DNA from 2 places in the Streptomyces sp. NPDC056835 genome. Region 2 is predicted to be linked to the other one. Evidence: predicted binding sites of a transcription regulator. Region 2 holds the regulator's gene; the other holds the start of a gene.
What was found. Region 2 encodes HspR, which represses chaperone genes until heat shock. Its sites were predicted from a motif close to TTGAGNNNNNNNNNCTCAA; they were not measured.
Positions count from the first base shown of each region.

Region 1: lon (endopeptidase La) is a predicted target of HspR. The motif match lies at 7,459-7,477, and genes of this name have one in related genera.

Region 1 is NZ_JBHUBB010000044.1:4,687-14,753, forward strand. Features, by position in the region: gene ACFRMN_RS34385 (hypothetical protein) at 54-659, opposite strand; gene ACFRMN_RS34390 (hypothetical protein) at 656-2,104, opposite strand; gene ACFRMN_RS34395 (ABC transporter ATP-binding protein) at 2,101-2,913, opposite strand; gene ACFRMN_RS34400 (zf-HC2 domain-containing protein) at 2,988-3,932, opposite strand; gene ACFRMN_RS34405 (RNA polymerase sigma factor) at 3,938-4,498, opposite strand; gene ACFRMN_RS34410 (DUF3626 domain-containing protein) at 4,595-4,951, opposite strand; partial or broken gene ACFRMN_RS34415 (flavin reductase family protein) at 5,272-5,379, opposite strand; gene ACFRMN_RS34420 (macro domain-containing protein) at 5,521-6,609, opposite strand; gene ACFRMN_RS34425 (DUF4433 domain-containing protein) at 6,650-7,291, opposite strand; gene lon (endopeptidase La) at 7,500-9,911, shown strand; gene ACFRMN_RS34435 (lysozyme) at 10,058-10,067, opposite strand, start outside.
Region 2 is NZ_JBHUBB010000052.1:18,105-28,171, reverse strand. Features, by position in the region: gene ACFRMN_RS36310 (helix-turn-helix transcriptional regulator) at 1-911, shown strand, start outside; gene ACFRMN_RS36305 (LuxR C-terminal-related transcriptional regulator) at 1,097-2,074, shown strand; gene ACFRMN_RS36300 (heat shock protein transcriptional repressor HspR) at 2,225-2,689, opposite strand; gene dnaJ (molecular chaperone DnaJ) at 2,694-3,884, opposite strand; gene grpE (nucleotide exchange factor GrpE) at 3,933-4,595, opposite strand; gene dnaK (molecular chaperone DnaK) at 4,592-6,451, opposite strand; gene ACFRMN_RS36280 (sugar transferase) at 6,724-7,266, shown strand; gene ACFRMN_RS36275 ((Fe-S)-binding protein) at 7,510-9,819, shown strand.

The DNA of each region.
Region 1 (10,067 bases), on a different contig from region 2:
ACAATCCGTTTCCCCGCACCCCGCCTACGGCCCGGCCCCGTACCGGCCCCGGTTCAGCGCCTGTCCGGCCGCGCGCCGCGCCCCGCGTACAGCGCCGCGCCGACTCCGTACGCCGCGACCGCGCTCACCCACGCGCCGGCCTGCGGCCCGGGCTGTACGGGCCAGGCCCAGAAGGCCCCCGCGCCGCCCGGCGGTCTCGGCGCCGACAGATAGACGGCGCTCAGATAAACCGTCATCGGCAGCCAGCTCAGCCGTGCCCCGAGCAGGGCCGCCGACGCCGCCGCGATCCCCGTCGCGCCGAGCAGATTGCGTGTCATCGCCTGGGCCCCGAACTCATCCGGACGGCCGGGGACGGCGAGCGCGAGCAGCGCCGCGGCGAGCCCGGTCAGCACCAGCAGATGGGCCAGCCGCCGGGGCCACCAGGGGCGTACGGCCGTACGGTCGAGCTCGTCGCTGTGTGTGTACAGACCGGTCCCGATCACTCCGGCGGCGAGCAGCGGAGCGAGCACCACCACCGGGACCCGGGCGGTGTGATCGAAGTGCGGCTGTGCCTGGAGCCACCACGCCGCCCAGGCGGCCACCAGCGCGGTGCCGGTGAGCGCGCCCAGGGTGGCGGGGAGGACCCGGGAGCGGGCATACAGGCGCGGAGCGAGGGTCACGGGACGGGCACCTCGTCGGGGTCACAGCGGTCGGCGGCGAGATACCGGGTGAGATAGGCGCGGCCTTGGTCATGATCCATCGCTTCCAGGCGCTTGAGCTCGGATGACGCGGCGGGCCATGGGAACTCGTCGAAGTCCGGGCGGGGGGCGAGCCATTGCATTACGGCGTCGTTGACGGCGGTGGCGCGCTCCGAGCCGGGGGCCTCGGAGTCGAGCGGATCGCAGGTCTCCGAGAAGAAGTATCCGACCGCCCAGGTGGCGTAGAGAGCCGGATCGGGGAGTCGGCCGCGTACGGCGATACCGGCGGGGCTGGGCAGTTGCGCCTCGCCGCGCCCCAGCTCCCTCGGCTCGTCCTGCCCGCGCACGACCGCGCCGGGCGCGGCGGTCAGCTGCTCCCGTCCAGGTCCGGGGGCACGCGGGCCGTCGATCCAGCGGCCGGGCGCCCCGGGGATGCCGCGCAGCTTGGCGTTGAGACCGGTGAGCGCGGCCGACACCTCCGGCAGCAGTTTTCGGTCGATCGCGGTGACGCACACCTGGGGTGTGCCGTCGTCGCAGACCAGCCGGGCCGCCTCCGGGTCCGGGCGCCACAGGTCGTCACCGGTCCGCGCGATCGGTACCGCGACGGCGACGGCGAGGGCGAGCGGCAGCAGCGCGACGACGCGGTGCCTGGCGGCGTACGCGAGCAGCGCGGCGCCCGCGAGACCGCCGGTCCACAGGGCGCTCGCCGGCCCGAACCACCACACCGGCCGGTCCCAGAGATAGAAGTGATCAATGGCGGGATCCAGCCAGCGGGCACCGGACTCGCCGTACGTCGGAGTGGCGAGCCCGGCGTAGGTGACCACGGCGAGCAGGGGCGTGGTCAGCCGCCACCCGACGAGCCGGCCGACGACGAAACCGATCGTGCCGAGGGACGCGAGGGCCACGGCGTCCGCGGCGATCAATGACACGAAGGGATGCCCTCCGCTCGTATACGGCCACGTGGCCAGCAGACAGCCGGCCGCGCCAACGAGATACCCGGCGGGCGGCCAGAGCGCGGCGGGTGCGACGGCGTGCAGCGACCGGCGCAGCTGGGTGAGGGGGAGCGAGGCCAGCAACTCCCCGGTGCGTCGCCGTCGTTCACGTCCCCCCTGCCAGCAGCCGGTGGCGACGGCGAGAGGCCCGCAGAGCAGCAGCGCCGTGACCCGCAGCAGATCAGTGGCCTCCACCCAGCGTCCCTGCCAGCCGGGGGCCTTGCTGTACAGGGTGACCGCGATGACCACGGCGGTCGCGAGCCCGGTCCATGGCCCGACGCCACGGAGCAGTTCCGTACGGAGAGGACGGGCCGACGGCCGGGTCCGGGACGGACGACGGACCGGGCGGCTGTCTCCGAGGCGGTCGTCGCGGAGCCGGTTGTCGCGGAGCCGGCCGTCCCGGAGGCGGCCGTCCCGGAGCCTGAGGGCGCTCATCGGGGGCCTCCCGCCGCGGTCCCGGAAGCGGCCGTCCCCGACGTCCCCGCGCGGTGGGCCCGCAGCGCCGCCGTGTAGCCGCGTTCGATCGGGTTGTCGCCCGATCCGCCCGATCCGCCCGATCCGTCCGTGTCCCCGCCGAGCGTCGTCAGCTCCGTCGTCGTCCCCCGGAACGCGACCCGGCCCGATTCCAGCAGTGTCACCTCCGAGCAGGCCGCCGCGACGTCCTCCACCAGATGGGTCGAGACGATCACCGTGGCAGCGGCGCCCAGATCACGGAGCAGCGCTCTGAAATCGACCCGCTGCTCCGGATCGAGACCGGCCGTCGGCTCGTCGAGCAGCAGCAGATCCGGCCCGTTCACGATCGCCTGCGCGATACCGACCCGTCGCACCATCCCGCCCGACAGCGTCTTCACCTTCACGTCGATACGATCCGCCAGCCCCACCCGCTCCACCGCGCGCTCCACGGCCTCGGGCACCCCCGCCGCGGGCATCTCTTTCAGCCACGCCACGTACGAGACGAACTCGCGCACCGTGAAACCGGGGTAGTACCCGAACTCCTGCGGGAGATAGCCCAGCCGCCGCCGTACCGCCGCGCGGGCGCGGTGCTCCGCGACGTCCTGGCCGAGCAGTTCCACCCGCCCTCCGGCCGGCGCGGCGACCGTGGCCAGCACCCGGATCAGGGAGGTCTTGCCCGCGCCGTTCGGACCCAGCAGACCGTGTACGCCGGTGCCGAAGCCCAGATCCACCGCGTCGAGCGCGACCGTCCTGCGATGTCTGACCGTCAGACCGTGTACCGCGACTGTCATGCCGCTCGCCCCCTCTTCCTTTTCCTTCTTCTGTGTCTTTCGTTCCGCCGTCACGCGCGCCGTTATCCCCGCCGTCACCCGCGCTCCCATGCCCGCCCCCGACCGTCGAAGGCCGGCCGGTCGAACGCGCGCCGCCGCAGGATCAGCAGCCCCGCGCACACCGCCGCCGCCGTGGCCCAGCTACTCTGCGCCGCCGCCCCGGAGAGGAACCGCGTCAGGTGCGCGGACAGCTCGGCCGCCGACAGCGGCGGGTACCCGGCCGTGTCCGGGCGCGGCATCCCCAGCACCGGCACCGCCAGGGCCACCGCCCAGACCGCGGCCACCGCCCCCGCCGCCGTACGGCAGCCGACGTACGAGCCCAGCGCCAGCGCGGCCAGCGTCAGCGCCAGGCCCGGCAGCAGCCATGCCGCAGCTCCCGGCGCCCCCGCCGACACCGGCAGCAGCGCCCCGGCCAGCGTCAGCACGGGAAGGCTCGCCGCCAGCACGGCCGCCGTACGCGTCAGCAGGAGCCGCAGTCCGCCGCCCGGGGTGGACGCGCCGATCTCGTACATCGGGTCCGCGTACCGCCCGTACGACACCGCCACCCCGGCCAGTGGCACCACCGGCGCCAGCGCCAGCAGCACCGGGCGGGCCCCCGCGAACCCGGCGCCGTACGCGAGACCGACCGCCGCCGCGGCCACCAGTACCAGCGCCACCAGCCAGGAGCCGCGCAGCGCGGGCCCGGCCGCCCACAGGACACGGGACGCGAACCCGACCCGGCGTGACGACCCCGGCTCCGCGGACGGGCCAGGAGCCACCGCCGCCAGCACCGCCCCCCGTACCTCCGCGAGTACCGGACCGGCGGCGGACCCCTGTACCGCCGCCGACACCCGTCCCGCGCAGGCTCCGCACGCTTCGATGTGTCTCTCCAACGACCAGGCGTCCGGCTCGGGCGCGGAGCCGTCCGCGTACCGGCCCGCCAGCGTCTCGCTCACATGCCAGGTCCGCCGCTCGGTTCGCCGCCCGGGACGGTGTCTCATGCCTCTCATGCCGTACCTCCCAGCGGCGCGCTCCGGCCCAGTGCGGCTCGCAGCTCCTTGCGGGCCCGCATCGCGCGGGTCTTGACCGTGCCCTCCGGTATGCCGAGGAGCTGTGCGGCCTCACGAGTCGTCAGCCCGTCGACGACCGTGGCGCGCAGCACCTCGCGCAGCTCGGGCGAGATCCGGTCGAGGGCGGCGCCGACATCCCCGTACTCCAGCCCGGCCAGCACCCGTTCCTCGGCGGAGGGGGCGACGGGGCGCGGCTCGTACTCCACCCGATCCGCGCGCTCGGCCCGCGCCCGTACCCGCCGCGCGTCGACCAGCCGCCGCGCGGCGATCACCCACAGCCAGCCCCCGGCCTCCCCGCCGCGATGCGTCGCGGCCGAGCGCCACACGGTCACGAAGGTGTCCTGGAGGACTTCCCGTACGGTCTCGGGGTCCGCGCACCGGCGGCTCAGCCGGGCGAGCAGCCAGCCGGCGTGCCGGTCGTAGAGCACGGCCAGTGCCTCCGCGTCTCCCTTGGCGACGGCGCGCAGCAGAGCGGCGTCGTCTCGGTCTGCCCCCATGGGGCGGAACAGTCTCACGCCCTGTCTATCGACGGCGCCGAGCGCACCGGTTCACGGGCGGCGCGACGTGGCGCCCCCCTGTCCGTCCAGCCCGTATCACCCGTACCGGACGAGGACGTGCCGGAGCTGCTTGACGTACTGGAGCACTTCGTCCTGGGTGCCCCACTCGCGCCGGGCCCCCGGCTCCCGGACGACCGAGGCCGCCGCGTGCCCCAGTACCTCGGCGTCGAGCGTGCCCGACCCGGCGTACGAGCGGCAGACGCGGGCGGCGAGCGGGACCATCACCGGGCCCCGGAACTCCGCGTTCCCCTCCTCCGGTGCCAGCAGGAAACCGCCGTGCCACTCGACCGCGATCCGGGAGCGCCGCGCGACGTCCGTCAGCAGCCGGGCGGTCTCCGTGCCACGGAACGACGGGTCGAGGACCAGCGCCTCCGCGTCGGAGGCGAGGTCGATGTCGCCGTGGAGCCGTACGGCTGCCGTTGGAGAGCCCGGTCTCGTACTGACTCCGGTAGCGTCCGTCCCCGCGCCATGGACTCGGCCACCGTCGCGCCGTCGGCGAGGAGCCGGTCGGGGTGGAAGTTGAGCGTGATGCGCGCGTGCGCGCGGATCAGGGAGACGAGCGCGTCGACGTCCAGGCCGCCGATCCTGGCCGGAGCCGCTTCGGAGCCGGCCGCTACGGCCGTTCGTGCGTAGCGGAGCGCGGCGAGCTGAGCCGGGCGTCGGTGGCGTTCATCGCGGGAGTATCGGCCGCGGTGAAAAGCGGTGACAACCGGTTATCGGCGCACAGACGCCGGTGTCCCCGCCGTTTCGCTCCGGTAGGTGTGGCCGGGTTCCGGGCCGAGGCCGAAGTAGTGGCGGAAGTTGCAGATGAGCGGACTCCACGTGGTGCGTAGGTAAGCGACACGTTTACGAGGCGAGGAATCACGAAATCGACCGCAAGGAACCACTTCGCGTCGCCGCCACTACATGAGAAATACTCCTGGCATGGACTTGTGCTGGTCGCTTTGCGGCCGGGCTCTCACTTACATCACTGGTGGTTGCGTCGCTGAAGGTGCGAGCGAGCAATTCGCCAAACGTTCCCACGCCGCCGACAGGTGTGCGTCGGTAAACATGCGTTGCTTGCGAGGCGTCCATTCCTTCACGTATGCCGCTGCGGTGGCATACGTTGTCGATCGAGACGTGAGCGCTTCCGACGCAAAGAGCAAGGTGCCGAGCAATTCCATGCCATACGGATGCTCGTAACCGTCGACGAGGCGGTCAAGACGCTGGATCGCAGCGTTGAATTGCGTGTCGGTTCCGAGCAGTTCAACAGCACGATCAACAGCGTCCGACACAGGCGACAAGGGGGCTGACGACCCCCTCGTCCCGTCTCCGAAACCGCTGACGTAATGCCCCTCAAGTGCCGCGATCGCGCGGTCAAGGTCAGCCGAGTACGGGCCATAATGCCCCTTGGTGAAGCGCAGGCCGAAATCGAATCCGACACGTTGCAGCAGGTAGACGAGTTTATGCGCCTCCAGCAATGTCGCCTGCCGCTCGATGATGAATCCTCCAGCGAGTCCACGTCTGATATACCGGTCGAGAGCGACGAGGAAAGCCGCTCGCTCACGGTTGAGCACTGGAGGGTTCTGATTATTTGGCATCGCGGTAACTGGTGGGGCGCCCTGCGGAGGGTAAACGCGCACCTCGACGTCGGGTAGGTCTCCCAAGGAAGTAACGATCATCCTGTGGACATCATCCCAGGCCAGCCCGCCGTTGCCACACCCCAGTGGAGGAACCGCGATGCTGCGGATCTGGAGATCGACGATGACACGCCGGAGGTCCCGCAATCCCTGTTGAACATCTTCCGGACGGGACGGCGAACGCCAATGCCGCTTGGTCGGGAAGTTGATCAGGTATCGGGGCTTGGTCAGAGTGCCTTGGTCGTACACATACATGGAGCCGGGCTGCACTTCGCCGTCCGCGCATGCCTTCGCGTATGCCGCGAAATTATCCGGGAAGGCTCGCTTGAACTGCAAGGCGATGCCTTTCCCCATGACCCCGACCGTGTTGACGGTGTTGACCAGGGCATCCACTTCCGCGGTCAGGAGGTTACCCTCCGCGTAGATGATCACGGCTACCTTCCCTCCTTCTCCCCGCTCGCTTACTGCTGTCTCAGTAGTACCAAGCGGGTCTGACAACCGCATCGAACTCGTAGCCGCGACTGGCCATGAGCTGTCGCACCTCTTCCGCACGCGACTGCTTCTGTGCCGCCAAGTAGCTGATCGCGGCAACGGGAACCCGTTCATGCACAAGGAACTCCGCCATGCGCCGGCGCATCCGGTCAGGATCCTCGGGGGTATTGTTCCACCGTTCCAGCCGCATCACCGGCCAGTCCACATGGCTTCCCAGAAGCGTCAGATCACCTTCGATGGCAGTGATGTCAGCTGCACAGTTCCCGTCGCTGAACACACTGTCGCAGCCGACTGCCCCTAGCCTGCGGGGGGTCGTCACCAGGTAGATCAGCGGATCCTGGCCGTCCGCGTAGGTCAGCACCGACCCTTTGCTGATCTTGTACAGCATGGGCGAGCGAGGGGCGAAGTAGAACGGCACGTAGTCTGCGACAACCCCACCCGGAGGCGGGTTCACCTTTCGTGAGCGTCGCCGCTCCTTGATGTCGCGGTCCCCGCACTCGACTCGCAGACTACTTTCCTCGCGCACGATGCGGTCACAGTGTACGAAGCCCCGGTCCAGGACACTGGGGAGGTTGCGCATGTGCGTGAAGTGATAGATGGGGCGGTCTTCGGGAGGCGGCACAGCCGGAGGCTATCCGATCACCTCTTTGTCACTGGACAGTGGCCAATCCCCACGACCGCCGTTCCGGCCGGCGCCCCTGTTTTCTCTGCGCGGAGCCGCCGCCGGGCATCGGTCCGTGATCGCTCAGAGCGAACGGAGCCCGGGGAACATCCACGGACTCACATGCATTGAGTCGGTATAGCTCAACTTGAATGCCGAAGGGGAGATCATGGCTGACACGTCCACACCGCTCACGCTTCCCGTGCTGCCGCTCGACGACGAGGTCGTCCTGCCCGGCATGGTGGTGCCTCTGGACCTGTCCGACGCCGAAGTCCGCGCCGCCGTGGAGGCCGCGCAGGCGGCTGCCCGGGACGAGGGCGACGGCGGTGGCAAGCCCAAGGTGCTGCTGGTGCCGCGCATCGACGGGGCGTACGCCGGGACCGGTGTGCTGGGAACCGTCGAGCAGGTCGGCCGGCTCTCCGACGGGGATCCGGGCGCGCTGATCCGCGGCCGGGGCCGGGTGCGCATCGGCGCCGGTACGACCGGGCCCGGCGCGGCTCTCTGGATCGAGGGCATCGCCGTCGACGAGACGGCGCCCGACCCGCTTCCCGGGTCCGTGAGCGAGCTGATCAAGGAATACAAGGCGCTCGCCACCGACTGGCTGAAGAAGCGCGGCGCCTGGCAGGTGGTGGACCGCGTCCAGCAGATCGATGACGTGTCCACGCTCGCCGACAATTCCGGTTACTCACCGTTCCTGACCACCGCGCAGAAGGTGGCGCTGCTGGAGACCGCCGACCCGGTGGCCCGGCTCAAGCTCGCCACCGAGCAGCTGCGCGAACACCTCGCCGAACAGGACGTCGCCGAGTCCATCGCGAAGGACGTCCAAGAAGGCGTCGACAAGCAGCAGCGCGAGTTCCTGCTCCGGCGCCAGCTCGACGCCGTACGCAAGGAACTGCGCGAGATCAACGGTGAGGGCGACGACGACGAGTCCGCCGACTACCGGACCCGTGTCGAGAACGCCGACCTCCCCGAGAAGGTGCGGGAAGCCGCGCTGAAGGAGGTCGACAAGCTGGAGCGTTCGTCCGACCAGAGCCCCGAGGGCTCCTGGATCCGCACCTGGCTGGACACCGTCCTCGAACTGCCCTGGAACGAGCGCACGGAGGACGAGTACGACATCAGGGGCGCCCAGGCCGTGCTCGACGCCGAGCACTCCGGCCTGGAGGACGTGAAGGAGCGCATCACCGAGTACCTGGCCGTGCGCAAGCGGCGCGCGGACCGCGGTCTCGGTGTGGTCGGCGGCCGTCGCGGCGGCGCCGTACTGGCCCTCGTCGGCCCTCCGGGCGTCGGAAAGACCTCGCTCGGCGAGAGTGTCGCGCACGCCATGGGCCGGAAGTTCGTCCGGGTGGCGCTGGGCGGCGTACGGGACGAGGCGGAGATCCGCGGCCACCGGCGTACGTACGTCGGTGCCCTGCCCGGCCGTATCGTCCGGGCCATCAAGGAGGCCGGTTCGATGAACCCGGTCGTCCTGCTCGACGAGATCGACAAGGTCGGCTCCGACTTCCGCGGCGACCCGGCCGCGGCGCTGCTCGAAGTCCTGGACCCGGCGCAGAACCACACCTTCCGCGATCACTACCTGGAGGTCGAACTCGACCTGTCCGACGTGGTGTTCCTCGCCACGGCGAATGTCCTGGAAGCGATCCCGGAGGCGCTGCTCGACCGTATGGAGCTGGTCAGGCTCGACGGCTACACGGAGGACGAGAAGGTCGTCATCGCCAAGGACCACCTGCTGCCCAGGCAGCTGGAGCGCGCGGGCCTGGAGCCCGGCGAGGTCACCCTGGAGGAGGACGCGCTGCGCAAGCTGGCGGGCGAGTACACTCGCGAGGCGGGCGTGCGAAACCTGGAACGCGCCATAGCGCGGCTGCTCCGCAAGGTCGCGGCCGAGCACGAACTGGGCGAACGGGAGCTGCCGTTCACCCTCGGCGCCGAACATCTGAGCAAGCTGATCGGCCGGCCGCACCACGTACCCGAGTCCGCCCAGGACCCGGCCGAGCGCCGCACGGCGGTGCCGGGCGTGGCCACGGGCCTAGCGGTCACGGGCGCGGGCGGTGACGTCCTCTACGTCGAGGCGTCGCTGGCCGACCCGGAGACGGGCGGGTCCGGCCTGACCCTGACCGGACAGCTCGGTGACGTGATGAAGGAGTCGGCACAGATCGCGCTCTCCTTCCTCCGCTCGCGCGGCGCCGAACTGGAGCTGCCGGTGGCGGATCTGAAGGACCGGGGCGTGCATATCCACTTCCCGGCGGGCGCGGTGCCGAAGGACGGCCCGAGCGCGGGTATCACGATGACGACGGCCCTGGCCTCGCTGCTCAGCGGCCGGCTGGTCCGCACGGACGTCGCCATGACCGGCGAGGTCTCGCTGACCGGACGTGTCCTGCCCATCGGCGGCCTCAAGCAGAAGCTGCTGGCTGCGCACCGCGCGGGCATCACGACGGTCGTGATCCCGAAGCGGAACGAGCCGGACCTGGACGATGTCCCGGCCGAGATCCTGGACAAGCTGGAGGTCCATCCGGTGACGGATGTCCGCCAGGTCCTGGACATCGCGCTCTCCCCGGCGGAGGTCCTGGTCTCAGCGGCGGCGTGACACAGGCGCCTCCGTGCCCCCGGCCCCGGCAGCCCATGACTACAAACCCATGACAACGCGGTCCCGACCGGCCCTCAGTTCCGGCCGGGACCGCGCGGTGTCATGTGGTGTCACGCGGTGTCGCGGTGCGGGGCGGTGCGGTGCGGTCAGCCGTTC
Region 2 (10,067 bases):
CGTTGCGCTCCGGACGGATCGCCCGCAGCGAGGCCGCCGCGGCTCCCTGCCTCATGGAATTCCCGCTGCTGCACCCCGATCCCGACGATGCCGACTGGCTACGCCCAGTTCCGCCCTCCGCGGCACTGGCCCAGCGCCTCCATCCCATCGAGCGCGAGATCCAGGAGCGCCGGCACTTCGCCGTCGAACTGACCGACTCTTTCGAGCCGTTCATGACCATCAGTGCCCAGGACCCGCCCACCACGCACGCGATCACCGTCCTGGAGGGCGACAGCCGGATCAACGCCGCGCTCGACCTCTCCACCGCCGAGTGCCGCACCGAAGTGCTCACCGTGCAGCCCGGCGGCGGCCGGAGCGCGCACGTGCTCGCCCAGGCGCTGGAGCGGGGCCGGTCGGTGGTGGACCGCGGCGTCAGCATCCGCACCCTGTACCAGCACACCGTCCGGCACAGCCAGGGCACACTCGCCTACGCGGAGCGGCTGGCCGAGGGCAAGGTCGAGATACGGACGCTGGAAGAGCTCATCGAGCGGCTGATCGTCTTCGACCGCACCGTCGCGTACATACCGGCCCGTTCCGACCGGCAGGTCGCACTGGAACTGCGCCACCCGGGGCTCGTCGACTATCTCGCGCAGGTCTTCGAGCAGTTGTGGCGCCGCGCCACCCCACTCACCGAACAGGTCTCCTACGAGCCCACGCCCGTCGGCATCACCGGCGTCCAGCGGTCCATCGCCAAGCTCCTCATAGAGGGGTACGTGGACGAGGCCATCGCCCGCCGCCTCGGAATGAACGTACGCACCTGCCGCGCGCACATAGCCAAACTCGCCACCACTCTCGGCAGCGGCAGCCGCGCCCAACTCGGATATCTCATCGCGCAGTCGGGAATCCTGGACCAGGGCGCCGAGCCGGATTAACCCAGGAATTGCCATTCAGCCGCCCCCGGCGACCTCGGCGAAGAGGCGCCTGAATTCCGTCCGGGCGCTCGATGTCGCCTTCGGATATCTTCCGTCACTCTCTGTAGAATGCGGGCCCGGCCCGCGCAGATCAAGCGAAAGATGCCTGCACTGATGTGCACTGCGGAAGCTCGCAGGAGGGATACATGAAATCTGACATAGCGTCGCACAACGAAGCATCGCTCGACATATCAGAGGAAACACGCGCCCTGCTGCGCCGGCTCATTCAGGGCGAACAGGTCACGGGCTCAGAACCCGGACTCACGGAACTGGCCGCCCTGGGCCTGGCGGTGCACAACCCGCATGACGACCGGTGGAGTTCGGCGGACCTGTGGCACGCGGAGCAGACCGCCCTGGCCGAGGAACGCGCGGGCATCGCCCATCATCTTCAGCGCATGCGCCGGCTGTCCGAGCTGCACCGCGAGATGAGAGATATCGAGTCGCCGAGCGGAAACGGCATCGAATTCCTCGACCGAATCGAACTCGTCAACGCCGCCATCGTGCAGGCGGCGAATTCCGCGACATCACAGATCTGTACGGCGCATCCGCAGGACAGAAAGGCGGAAACGCTGCGCAAGGCGCTGGTGGCCGATGTGGCGGTCCTCCAGCGGGGTGTCGCCTACCGCACCCTCTATCCGGATACCGCTCGCACCAGGCCCGGGGAGAAGGAATGGGCCACGGCGGCGAGCGGACACGGCGCGGAGATACGTACCCTCGCCACTGACTTCGAGCGCATGATCCTGGTGGACAGCAAAGTCGCCGTGATCGCCGATCACCGGGACGAGCCGAACAGGGACGTCGCCTTCAAGGTGACGCATCCCGGGATGCTCGCCTTCTTCCACCATGTCTACGACCAGCAGTGGGAACGGGCCGAGCCCTGGATGGGCGGCCGCTTCCGGCGGCGGGAGCAGGAGACCCTGACCACGAGCCGGTCCCGCCGCATCCTCAACAAACTGCGGGAGGGCCGCGCGCTCAAGCAGATCGCGAGCGAGCTCGGAGTCAGCCTCCGCACCGTCAACACCGACCTGAACAAGCTCTACGAGGCCGTGGGGGTCGACACCCTGTTCGCCCTCGGGGTGTGGTGGGGCTCCGAAGCGGCCGCGAAGGAACGCAGGCTGGACTGACGCGAGCCACCGGCACGGGAAGGACGGGAAGCCCGGTCACCGGGGCGGGAACACCTGCACGGGAAGAACGGGACGCCCGGTCACCTGCACGGGAAGAACGGGGAGCCCGGTCACCTGCCCGCCCGGACCCACCGCCCGCCTCGGCTGTCCTCAGTCCGTCGGCCGCTTGGGCCGCCACACCACCAGCGCGCTCGTCTGCTGCACATCCTGGTACGGCACCAGATCCCGGCGGTACGAGGCATGCACCTGCGCCTCGCGCTGCCTCATCGCCGTCGCCGCGCCGTCCACCGCCGCCGACAGCTCCGCGACCCGTGCCTGGAGCGCGGCGACCTGGTTCTCCAGCTCGATGATCCGCTTGATGCCGGCCAGATTGATGCCCTCGTCCTGCGACAACTGCTGCACCTGGCGCAGCAGTTCGATGTCACGGGCCGAATAGCGGCGTCCCCTGCCCGCCGTGCGGTCCGGGGAGACCAGGCCGAGGCGGTCGTACTGCCTGAGCGTCTGCGGGTGCAGCCCGGAGAGCTGTGCCGCCACCGAGATGACGTACACCGGCGTTTCCTCGGTCAGCTGATACGCCCTGGTGAACGATGAAGACTGCCGACGCCGCCCGTCCATGAGGTCATGCTCCCTTCGCCGCCTGGAACAGCTCCGCCCGCGGATCCTCGTCCGCGGTCGCCTTCCGGTAGGCCTCCAGCGCGTCCCGCGCGGGCGCGTCGAGGTCCTTGGGGACGACGACCTCGACGGTGACCAGCAGGTCGCCACGGGTGCCGTCCTTGCGTACCGCGCCCTTGCCGCGGGCGCGCATCGTACGGCCGTTGGGTGTCCCCGCCGGAAGCTTGAGCGTGACCGCGGGACCGCCCAGGGTCGGCACCTTCACCTCGCCGCCGAGCGCCGCCTCCGTGAACGTGACGGGCACGGTGACCGTGAGGTTGTCGCCCTTGCGGCCGAAGACCGGATGGGCGTCGACATGGACGACGACATACAGGTCGCCGCCGGGGCCGCCGCGCTCGCCGGGGGCGCCCTTGCCGCGCAGCCTGATCCGCTGCCCGTCGCTGACGCCCGCCGGGATACGGACCTGCATGGTCCTGGAGGACCTGGCGCGCCCGCTGCCCTTGCAGACCTCGCACGGGTCCTGGGCGATCAGCCCACGGCCCTTGCAGTCCACACAGGGGTCGGTCAGCGAGAAGCCGCCGCCGGTGCCGCGCGAGACCTGTCCCGTGCCCACACAGGTCGGGCAGACCCGTGGGGTGCCGTTCTTGTCGCCGGTGCCCGAACACGCCTTGCAGGGCGCCTGGCTGGACATCCGCAGCGGGACCGTGGCCCCGTCGACCGCCTCGGTGAAGCTGAGCGTCACCTCGGACTCGATGTCCTGGCCGCGGCGCGGCTGCGTACGGGTCCCGGCGCCGCCCCGGTTGAAGAGCCCGCCGAAGACGTCCCCGAGCCCGCCGCCGAAGCCGCCGGCGCCGGGGCCGCCCTGTGGTGTGCCCCCGGGGCCGCCGCCGAAGAGGTCCCCCAGGTCGAAGTTGAACGAGCCGTTGCCCCCGGCACCGGGACCGGGCCGGAACCCGCCGTTGCCGAAGAGGGCGCGCGCCTCGTCGTACTCCTTGCGCCGCTTGGGGTCCCCGAGGACGTCATTCGCCTCGGAGATCTCCTTGAAGCGCTCCTCGGCCTTGAGGTCGCCCTTGTTGGCGTCCGGGTGGAACTCGCGCGCGAGCTTCCGGTACGCCTTCTTGATCTCGGCCTCGGTGGCGTCCTTGGGGACGCCGAGAACCTTGTAGTAGTCCTTCTCCACGAAGTCCTTCGTGCTCATTCCCGACGTCCCTCCTCTCCGCCCGCTACCGCACTGCCCGCCGCCGCGTCAGCCCTCGTCCGGGCCACCGCTCTCCTTGTCGTTGGCGGACTCGGCCGGCTCGTCCGCGGCCTTGGGCTGGGCCCCCGGCTGGGGCTCGGCCACCGCGACCCGGGCGGGCCTGATAGTCCGCTCGCCGAACCGGTACCCAGGCTGGAGGATCGCGACGCACGTCGTTTCCGTGACATCCGGCGCGTACGAGTGCATCAGGGCCTCATGAATCGTCGGATCGAAGGGCTCGCCCTCCGTACCGAACTGCTGGAGGCCCAGCTTCACCGTGACCGCTTCCAGCGACTCGGCCACCGACTTGAACCCGCCGACCAGTTCCTCGTGGTCGCGCGCCCGGCCGATGTCGTCCAGGACCGGCAGCAGTTCGGTCAGCAGACTCGCGACGGCGATCTCCTTGACGGTGACCCGGTCGCGCTCCACCCTGCGGCGGTAGTTCTGGTACTCGGCCTGGAGCCGCTGGAGGTCCCCCGTGCGCTCGTTGAGCGCCGTACGGACCTGGTCCAGCTGCGCCGTCAGGGCGACTTCCTGTACGTCCCCGCCCGGGGCCGCCGGGCCCGACTCCGCCGCGGAGTCGGACTCGGCGCCCTTCGACGCGGCATCTTCGGGGGTCGCGCCGGAGGGAACGTCGGGCTTCTCCTCGAAGCCCGGGGTCTCCTCCGTCACACCGCACCGTCCTTCTTGGGCTTCTCGTCGTCCACGATCTCGGCGTCGACGACATCGTCATCGGCCTTGGACTGTCCGGCGCCCGCACCGGCCTCGGCACCGCCGGCGGCCGCGCCGGACGCCTGGGCGTCGGCGTACATCGCCTGGCCGAGCTTCTGGGAGACGGCCGCGACCTTCTCCGTGGCGGTACGGATCTCGGCGGTGTCCTCGCCCTTGAGCTTCTCCTTCAGCTCGGCGATGGACGTCTCGACCTCGGTCTTGATGTCGCCGGGGACCTTGTCCTCGTTGTCCTTGAGGAACTTCTCCGTCTGGTAGACGAGCTGTTCGGCCTGGTTGCGGGTCTCCGCGGCCTCGCGGCGGCGGTGGTCCTCGTCCGCGTACTGCTCGGCCTCTTCACGCATCCGGTTGACCTCGTCCTTCGGCAGCGAGGAGCCACCGGTGACGGTCATCTTCTGCTCCTTGCCGGTGCCGAGGTCCTTCGCGGCCACGTGCATGATGCCGTTGGCGTCGATGTCGAAGGCGACCTCGATCTGCGGCACACCGCGCGGCGCGGGCGGCAGACCGGTCAGCTCGAACATCCCGAGCTTCTTGTTGTACGCCGCGATCTCGCGCTCGCCCTGGTAGACCTGGATCTGCACGGACGGCTGGTTGTCCTCGGCCGTCGTGAAGATCTCCGAACGCTTCGTCGGGATCGTCGTGTTGCGCTCGATCAGCTTGGTCATGATGCCGCCCTTGGTCTCGATACCGAGGGACAGCGGGGTGACGTCGAGGAGCAGGACGTCCTTGACCTCACCCTTCAGGACACCGGCCTGGAGCACGGCGCCGATGGCGACGACCTCGTCGGGGTTGACACCCTTGTTGGCCTCGCGGCCACCGGTCAGCTCCTTGACGAGCTCCGCGACGGCGGGCATACGCGTCGAACCACCCACGAGCACCACGTGGTCGATCTCGGACAGCTGGATGCCGGCGTCCTTGATGACGTTGTGGAACGGGGTCTTGCAGCGGTCGAGCAGATCCGCGGTCAGCTGCTGGAACTGGGAGCGCGTGATCTTCTCGTCGAGGTGCAGCGGGCCCTCGGCGGACGCCGTGATGTACGGCAGGTTGATCGTGGTCTCGGACGAGGACGACAGCTCGATCTTCGCCTTCTCCGCGGCCTCGCGGAGACGCTGGAGAGCCATCTTGTCCTTGGAGAGGTCCACGCCGTGGCCGTTGGCGAACTGCTTCACCAGGAAGTCGACGAGGCGCTGGTCCCAGTCGTCACCACCGAGGTGGTTGTCACCGTTGGTGGCCTTCACCTCGACGACGCCGTCACCGATCTCCAGCAGCGAGACGTCGAAGGTGCCGCCACCGAGGTCGAAGACCAGGATCGTCTGGTCGTCCTTGTCGAGCCCGTAGGCCAGGGCGGCCGCCGTCGGCTCGTTGACGATACGCAGCACATTGAGGCCCGCGATCTCGCCGGCCTCCTTGGTGGCCTGACGCTCGGAGTCGTTGAAGTACGCGGGGACGGTGATCACCGCGTCGGTGACCTTCTCGCCCAGGTACGACTCCGCGTCCCGCTTCAGCTTCTGCAGCACGAAGGCCGACATCTGCTGCGGGTTGAAGTCCTTGCCGTCCAGGTTGATCTTCCAGTCGGTGCCCATGTGGCGCTTGACCGACCGGATGGTCCTGTCGACGTTCGTGACTGCCTGGCGCTTGGCGACCTCGCCGACGAGCACCTCGCCGTTCTTGGCGAAGGCGACGACGGACGGCGTGGTCCTGGCGCCTTCGGCGTTGGTGATGACGGTGGGCTCGCCGCCTTCGAGAACGCTGACGACGGAGTTAGTCGTGCCCAGGTCGATGCCGACCGCACGTGCCATTTCGATTCCTCCAGCTGACTTGAGTGGAACTGACTCAAGGATGCATCACGGATCCCAGGGAGTCAAAGGACCTGAGTCGATGGGACTCAACTATCGTGCGCCGCACCGGTCTCCGGGCACCTCCGGACGCGCGCGAGGGGCCCGCCTACCCGACCCTCACACCTTCACCGTGCGATCGTTTCGTGGCAAAAGCACCGAACAAACCGAAATCTACGAAACCACCACTGAACGCGATAGAGCACATATAGCGAACAGAACGGTCAGGTGTGACCTTGAAGCGACGCCCCACGGCATGGCGCCCGCCCCACCTCCCGGAGCCCAAGCGCCTACTGGATCTGACCCTCGGCTCGGCCCTCCTGGCGCTGACCGCGCCCCTGCTCGCGGCGGTCGCCCTCACCCTCGCGCTGTCCCGGCCGGCCGGGGGCGTTTTCGTACGCGACTACCGCACAGGGCTCAACGGCCACCCCTTCCTGCTGAGTTCCCTGCGCACCCGGCTGTTCCGGCTCGACCTGCTCTCCCGGCTGCCCCACGTCGTACGCGGCGAGCTGTCCCTGGTGGGGCCGGCACCCCTGAAGGCCGGCTCCCCCGCGGGTGCGGCGCCCTGGCGTCAGCTCGTACGGCCCGGCCTGACCGGTCTCGCGCAGGTACGGCGTCACTCGGGGCTGCCGTGGGACGAGACACCGCTGCTCGACCAGCACTACGTGGAACACCACTGGATCGGCCTGGACCTCGCGATCCTCGCGCGTACGCCCGGACGCGCACTGAGGGCCTTCAACGCCTTCAGGCTCCCGCGAGGGTCCGTGAGGGTCCCCTGAGCGACACAGATCACCGGCTTCGCCGTTACATTGCGGCTGGATAAGTGGGTAACCTCAGCACGAAACGATTAAGTTACCGCTTAGTAAGCAGTAGTGAGCACCAGCAGTCGTAAGCAACAGCACTCGTAAGCAGCAGCAGTCGGCAGTCGGTAAGCAGCAGCAAGCCAGTAGCCCGTCCCCGTAAAGCAGAAGCCGTGGAAGAGTGGGCCGGTTTCCCACCCTCACAGGCCCGAGGAGCCCTCAATGCAACTCGCCGCGATCATCGTGTCGCTGGTACTCGCCGTCGTCGGTGTGGCGCTGTTCGGCCGAGCCATCGCGCAGATCTACCGCTTCGTACGGCTCGGCCAGCCCGTCCCGGCGGGCAAGCGGACCGATGAGCCCGCCCAGCGCACCCTGACCGTGGCCAAGGAGTTCCTGGGCCATACCCGGATGAACCGCTGGGGCGTGGTCGGCGTCGCGCACTGGTTCGTCGCGATCGGCTTCTTCTCGCTCGTACTGACCCTGGTGAACGCCTTCGGGCAGCTCTTCAAGGCCGACTGGCTGCTGCCGGTCATCGGCGACTGGACGCCGTACGAGGTCTTCGTCGAGCTCATCGGCCTGCTCACGACGCTCGGCATCCTGACCCTCATCGTCATCCGGCAGCTCTCGCTCCCCGGCCGCGCCGGCCGCAAGTCCCGCTTCACGGGCTCGAACTTCGGCCAGGCGTACTTCGTCGAGGCCGTCATCCTCGTCATCGGCCTGGCGATCCTGGTCCTGCGCGGGCTTGAGGGCGCGCTGCACCACGTCGACTCGTACCAGGCGGCGTATCTGGTCTCGTACCCGCTGGTCGCGGCGTTCAACGGGCTGAGCCTCGGCACCCTGCAGAACCTGGTCTACCTGGTCGCGCTGATCAAGCTCGCGACGTCCTTCATCTGGATGATCACGGTCGCGCTCAAGACCGACATGGGCGTCGCCTGGCACCGCTTCCTCGCCTTCCCCAACATCTGGTTCAAGCGCGAGGCGGACGGCGGGACGGCGCTCGGCGCCCTTCAGCCGATGACGAGCGCCGGCAAGGAGATCGACTTCGAGGACCCCGGCGAGGACGACGTCTTCGGTGTCTCCCAGATCGAGCACTTCTCCTGGAAGGGCATCCTCGACTTCTCCACGTGTACGGAGTGCGGCCGCTGCCAGTCGCAGTGCCCGGCCTGGAACACGGGCAAGCCGCTCTCCCCGAAACTCCTGATCATGTCGCTGCGCGACCACGCCCACGCCAAGGCGCCGTATCTGCTGGCCGGCGGCGGAAAGACGATGGAGGGCGAGGAGAAGGCCTCCGAGGAACAGCTGGCCGGGGTGCCCGCCGCTGCCCTCGCGGAGGCCGAACGCCCGCTGATCGGGACGCTGGAGGCGAAGGGCGTCATCGACCCGGACGTGCTGTGGTCCTGCACCACCTGCGGCGCGTGTGTGGAGCAGTGCCCGGTGGACATCGAGCATGTCGACCACATCGTCGACATGCGCCGCTACCAGGTGATGATCGAGAGCGCCTTCCCGAGCGAGGCGGGGACGATGCTCAAGAACCTGGAGAAGAAGGGCAACCCCTGGGGTCTGGCGAAGAAGCAGCGGCTGGAGTGGACGAAGGAGGTCGACTTCGAGGTGCCGGTCGTCGGCAAGGACGTCGAGGACCTGACGGAGGTCGACTACCTGTACTGGGTCGGCTGCGCGGGCGCGCTGGAGGACCGGGCCAAGAAGACCACCAAGGCCTTCGCGGAGCTGCTGCACATCGCGGGCGTCAAGTTCGCGATCATGGGCGGCGACGAGAAGTGCACGGGTGACTCGGCCCGCCGCCTGGGCAACGAGCCGCTGTTCCAGCAGCTCGGCCAGGAGAACGTCGCGATGCTGAACATGGCGTACGGGGAAGACGATGACGACGCTTCGACGAAGAAGCCGAAGTCGTCGAAGAAGATCGTCGCGACCTGCCCGCACTGCTTCAACACGATCGCGAACGAGTACCCGCAGCTCGGCGGCGAGTACGAGGTCATCCACCACACGCAGCTGCTCCAGCACCTCGTGGACGAGGGCAAGCTGGTCCCGGTCACACCGGTCGAGGGTCTGATCACGTACCACGACCCCTGCTACCTGGGCCGGCACAACAAGATCTACACGCCGCCGCGCGAGATCATCGCGAAGGTGCCCGGTCTGCGGAACGAGGAGATGCACCGTCACAAGGAGCGCGGCTTCTGCTGTGGCGCGGGCGGCGCGCGGATGTGGATGGAGGAGCGGATCGGCAAGCGCGTCAACGACGAGCGGGTGGACGAGGCCCTTTCGCTGAACCCGGACATCGTGTCGACGGCCTGCCCGTTCTGTCTGGTGATGCTCACCGACTCGGTCAACGCCAAGAAAGCGTCCAATGGCGGCTCCGCCGCGGGCTCCGGGCGGGCGAAGGAGTCCCTTCAGGTGGTGGACGTGGCGCAGCTGCTGCTCGACTCGGTACGGACGCCCGCGGGGCCGGAGGGCTCGGAGGAGCGGGAGAGCGCGCCGGACCCGGATCCGGACCCGGAGCCTCAGCCGGTGAAGTAGGTACCGGTGACGTAGGTACCGGTGACGTAGGTGAACGGGCACGGGTAGGAGAGCGGCCGGATCTGCCTCGGGGCGGGTCCGGCCGCTTGGTGTGCGGGGCCGGGCCGGGGCCGGGCCCGGGCCCGGGCCGGGGCCGGGCCGGGGCCGGGCCGGGTGGGATTCGGCTCCGATTTCGGCCGCTGAACGGGCGAGGACTGGGGCACCATGTGACGACTGAGGCCGGCGAGAGGGACCGGGCGGGTGGACGG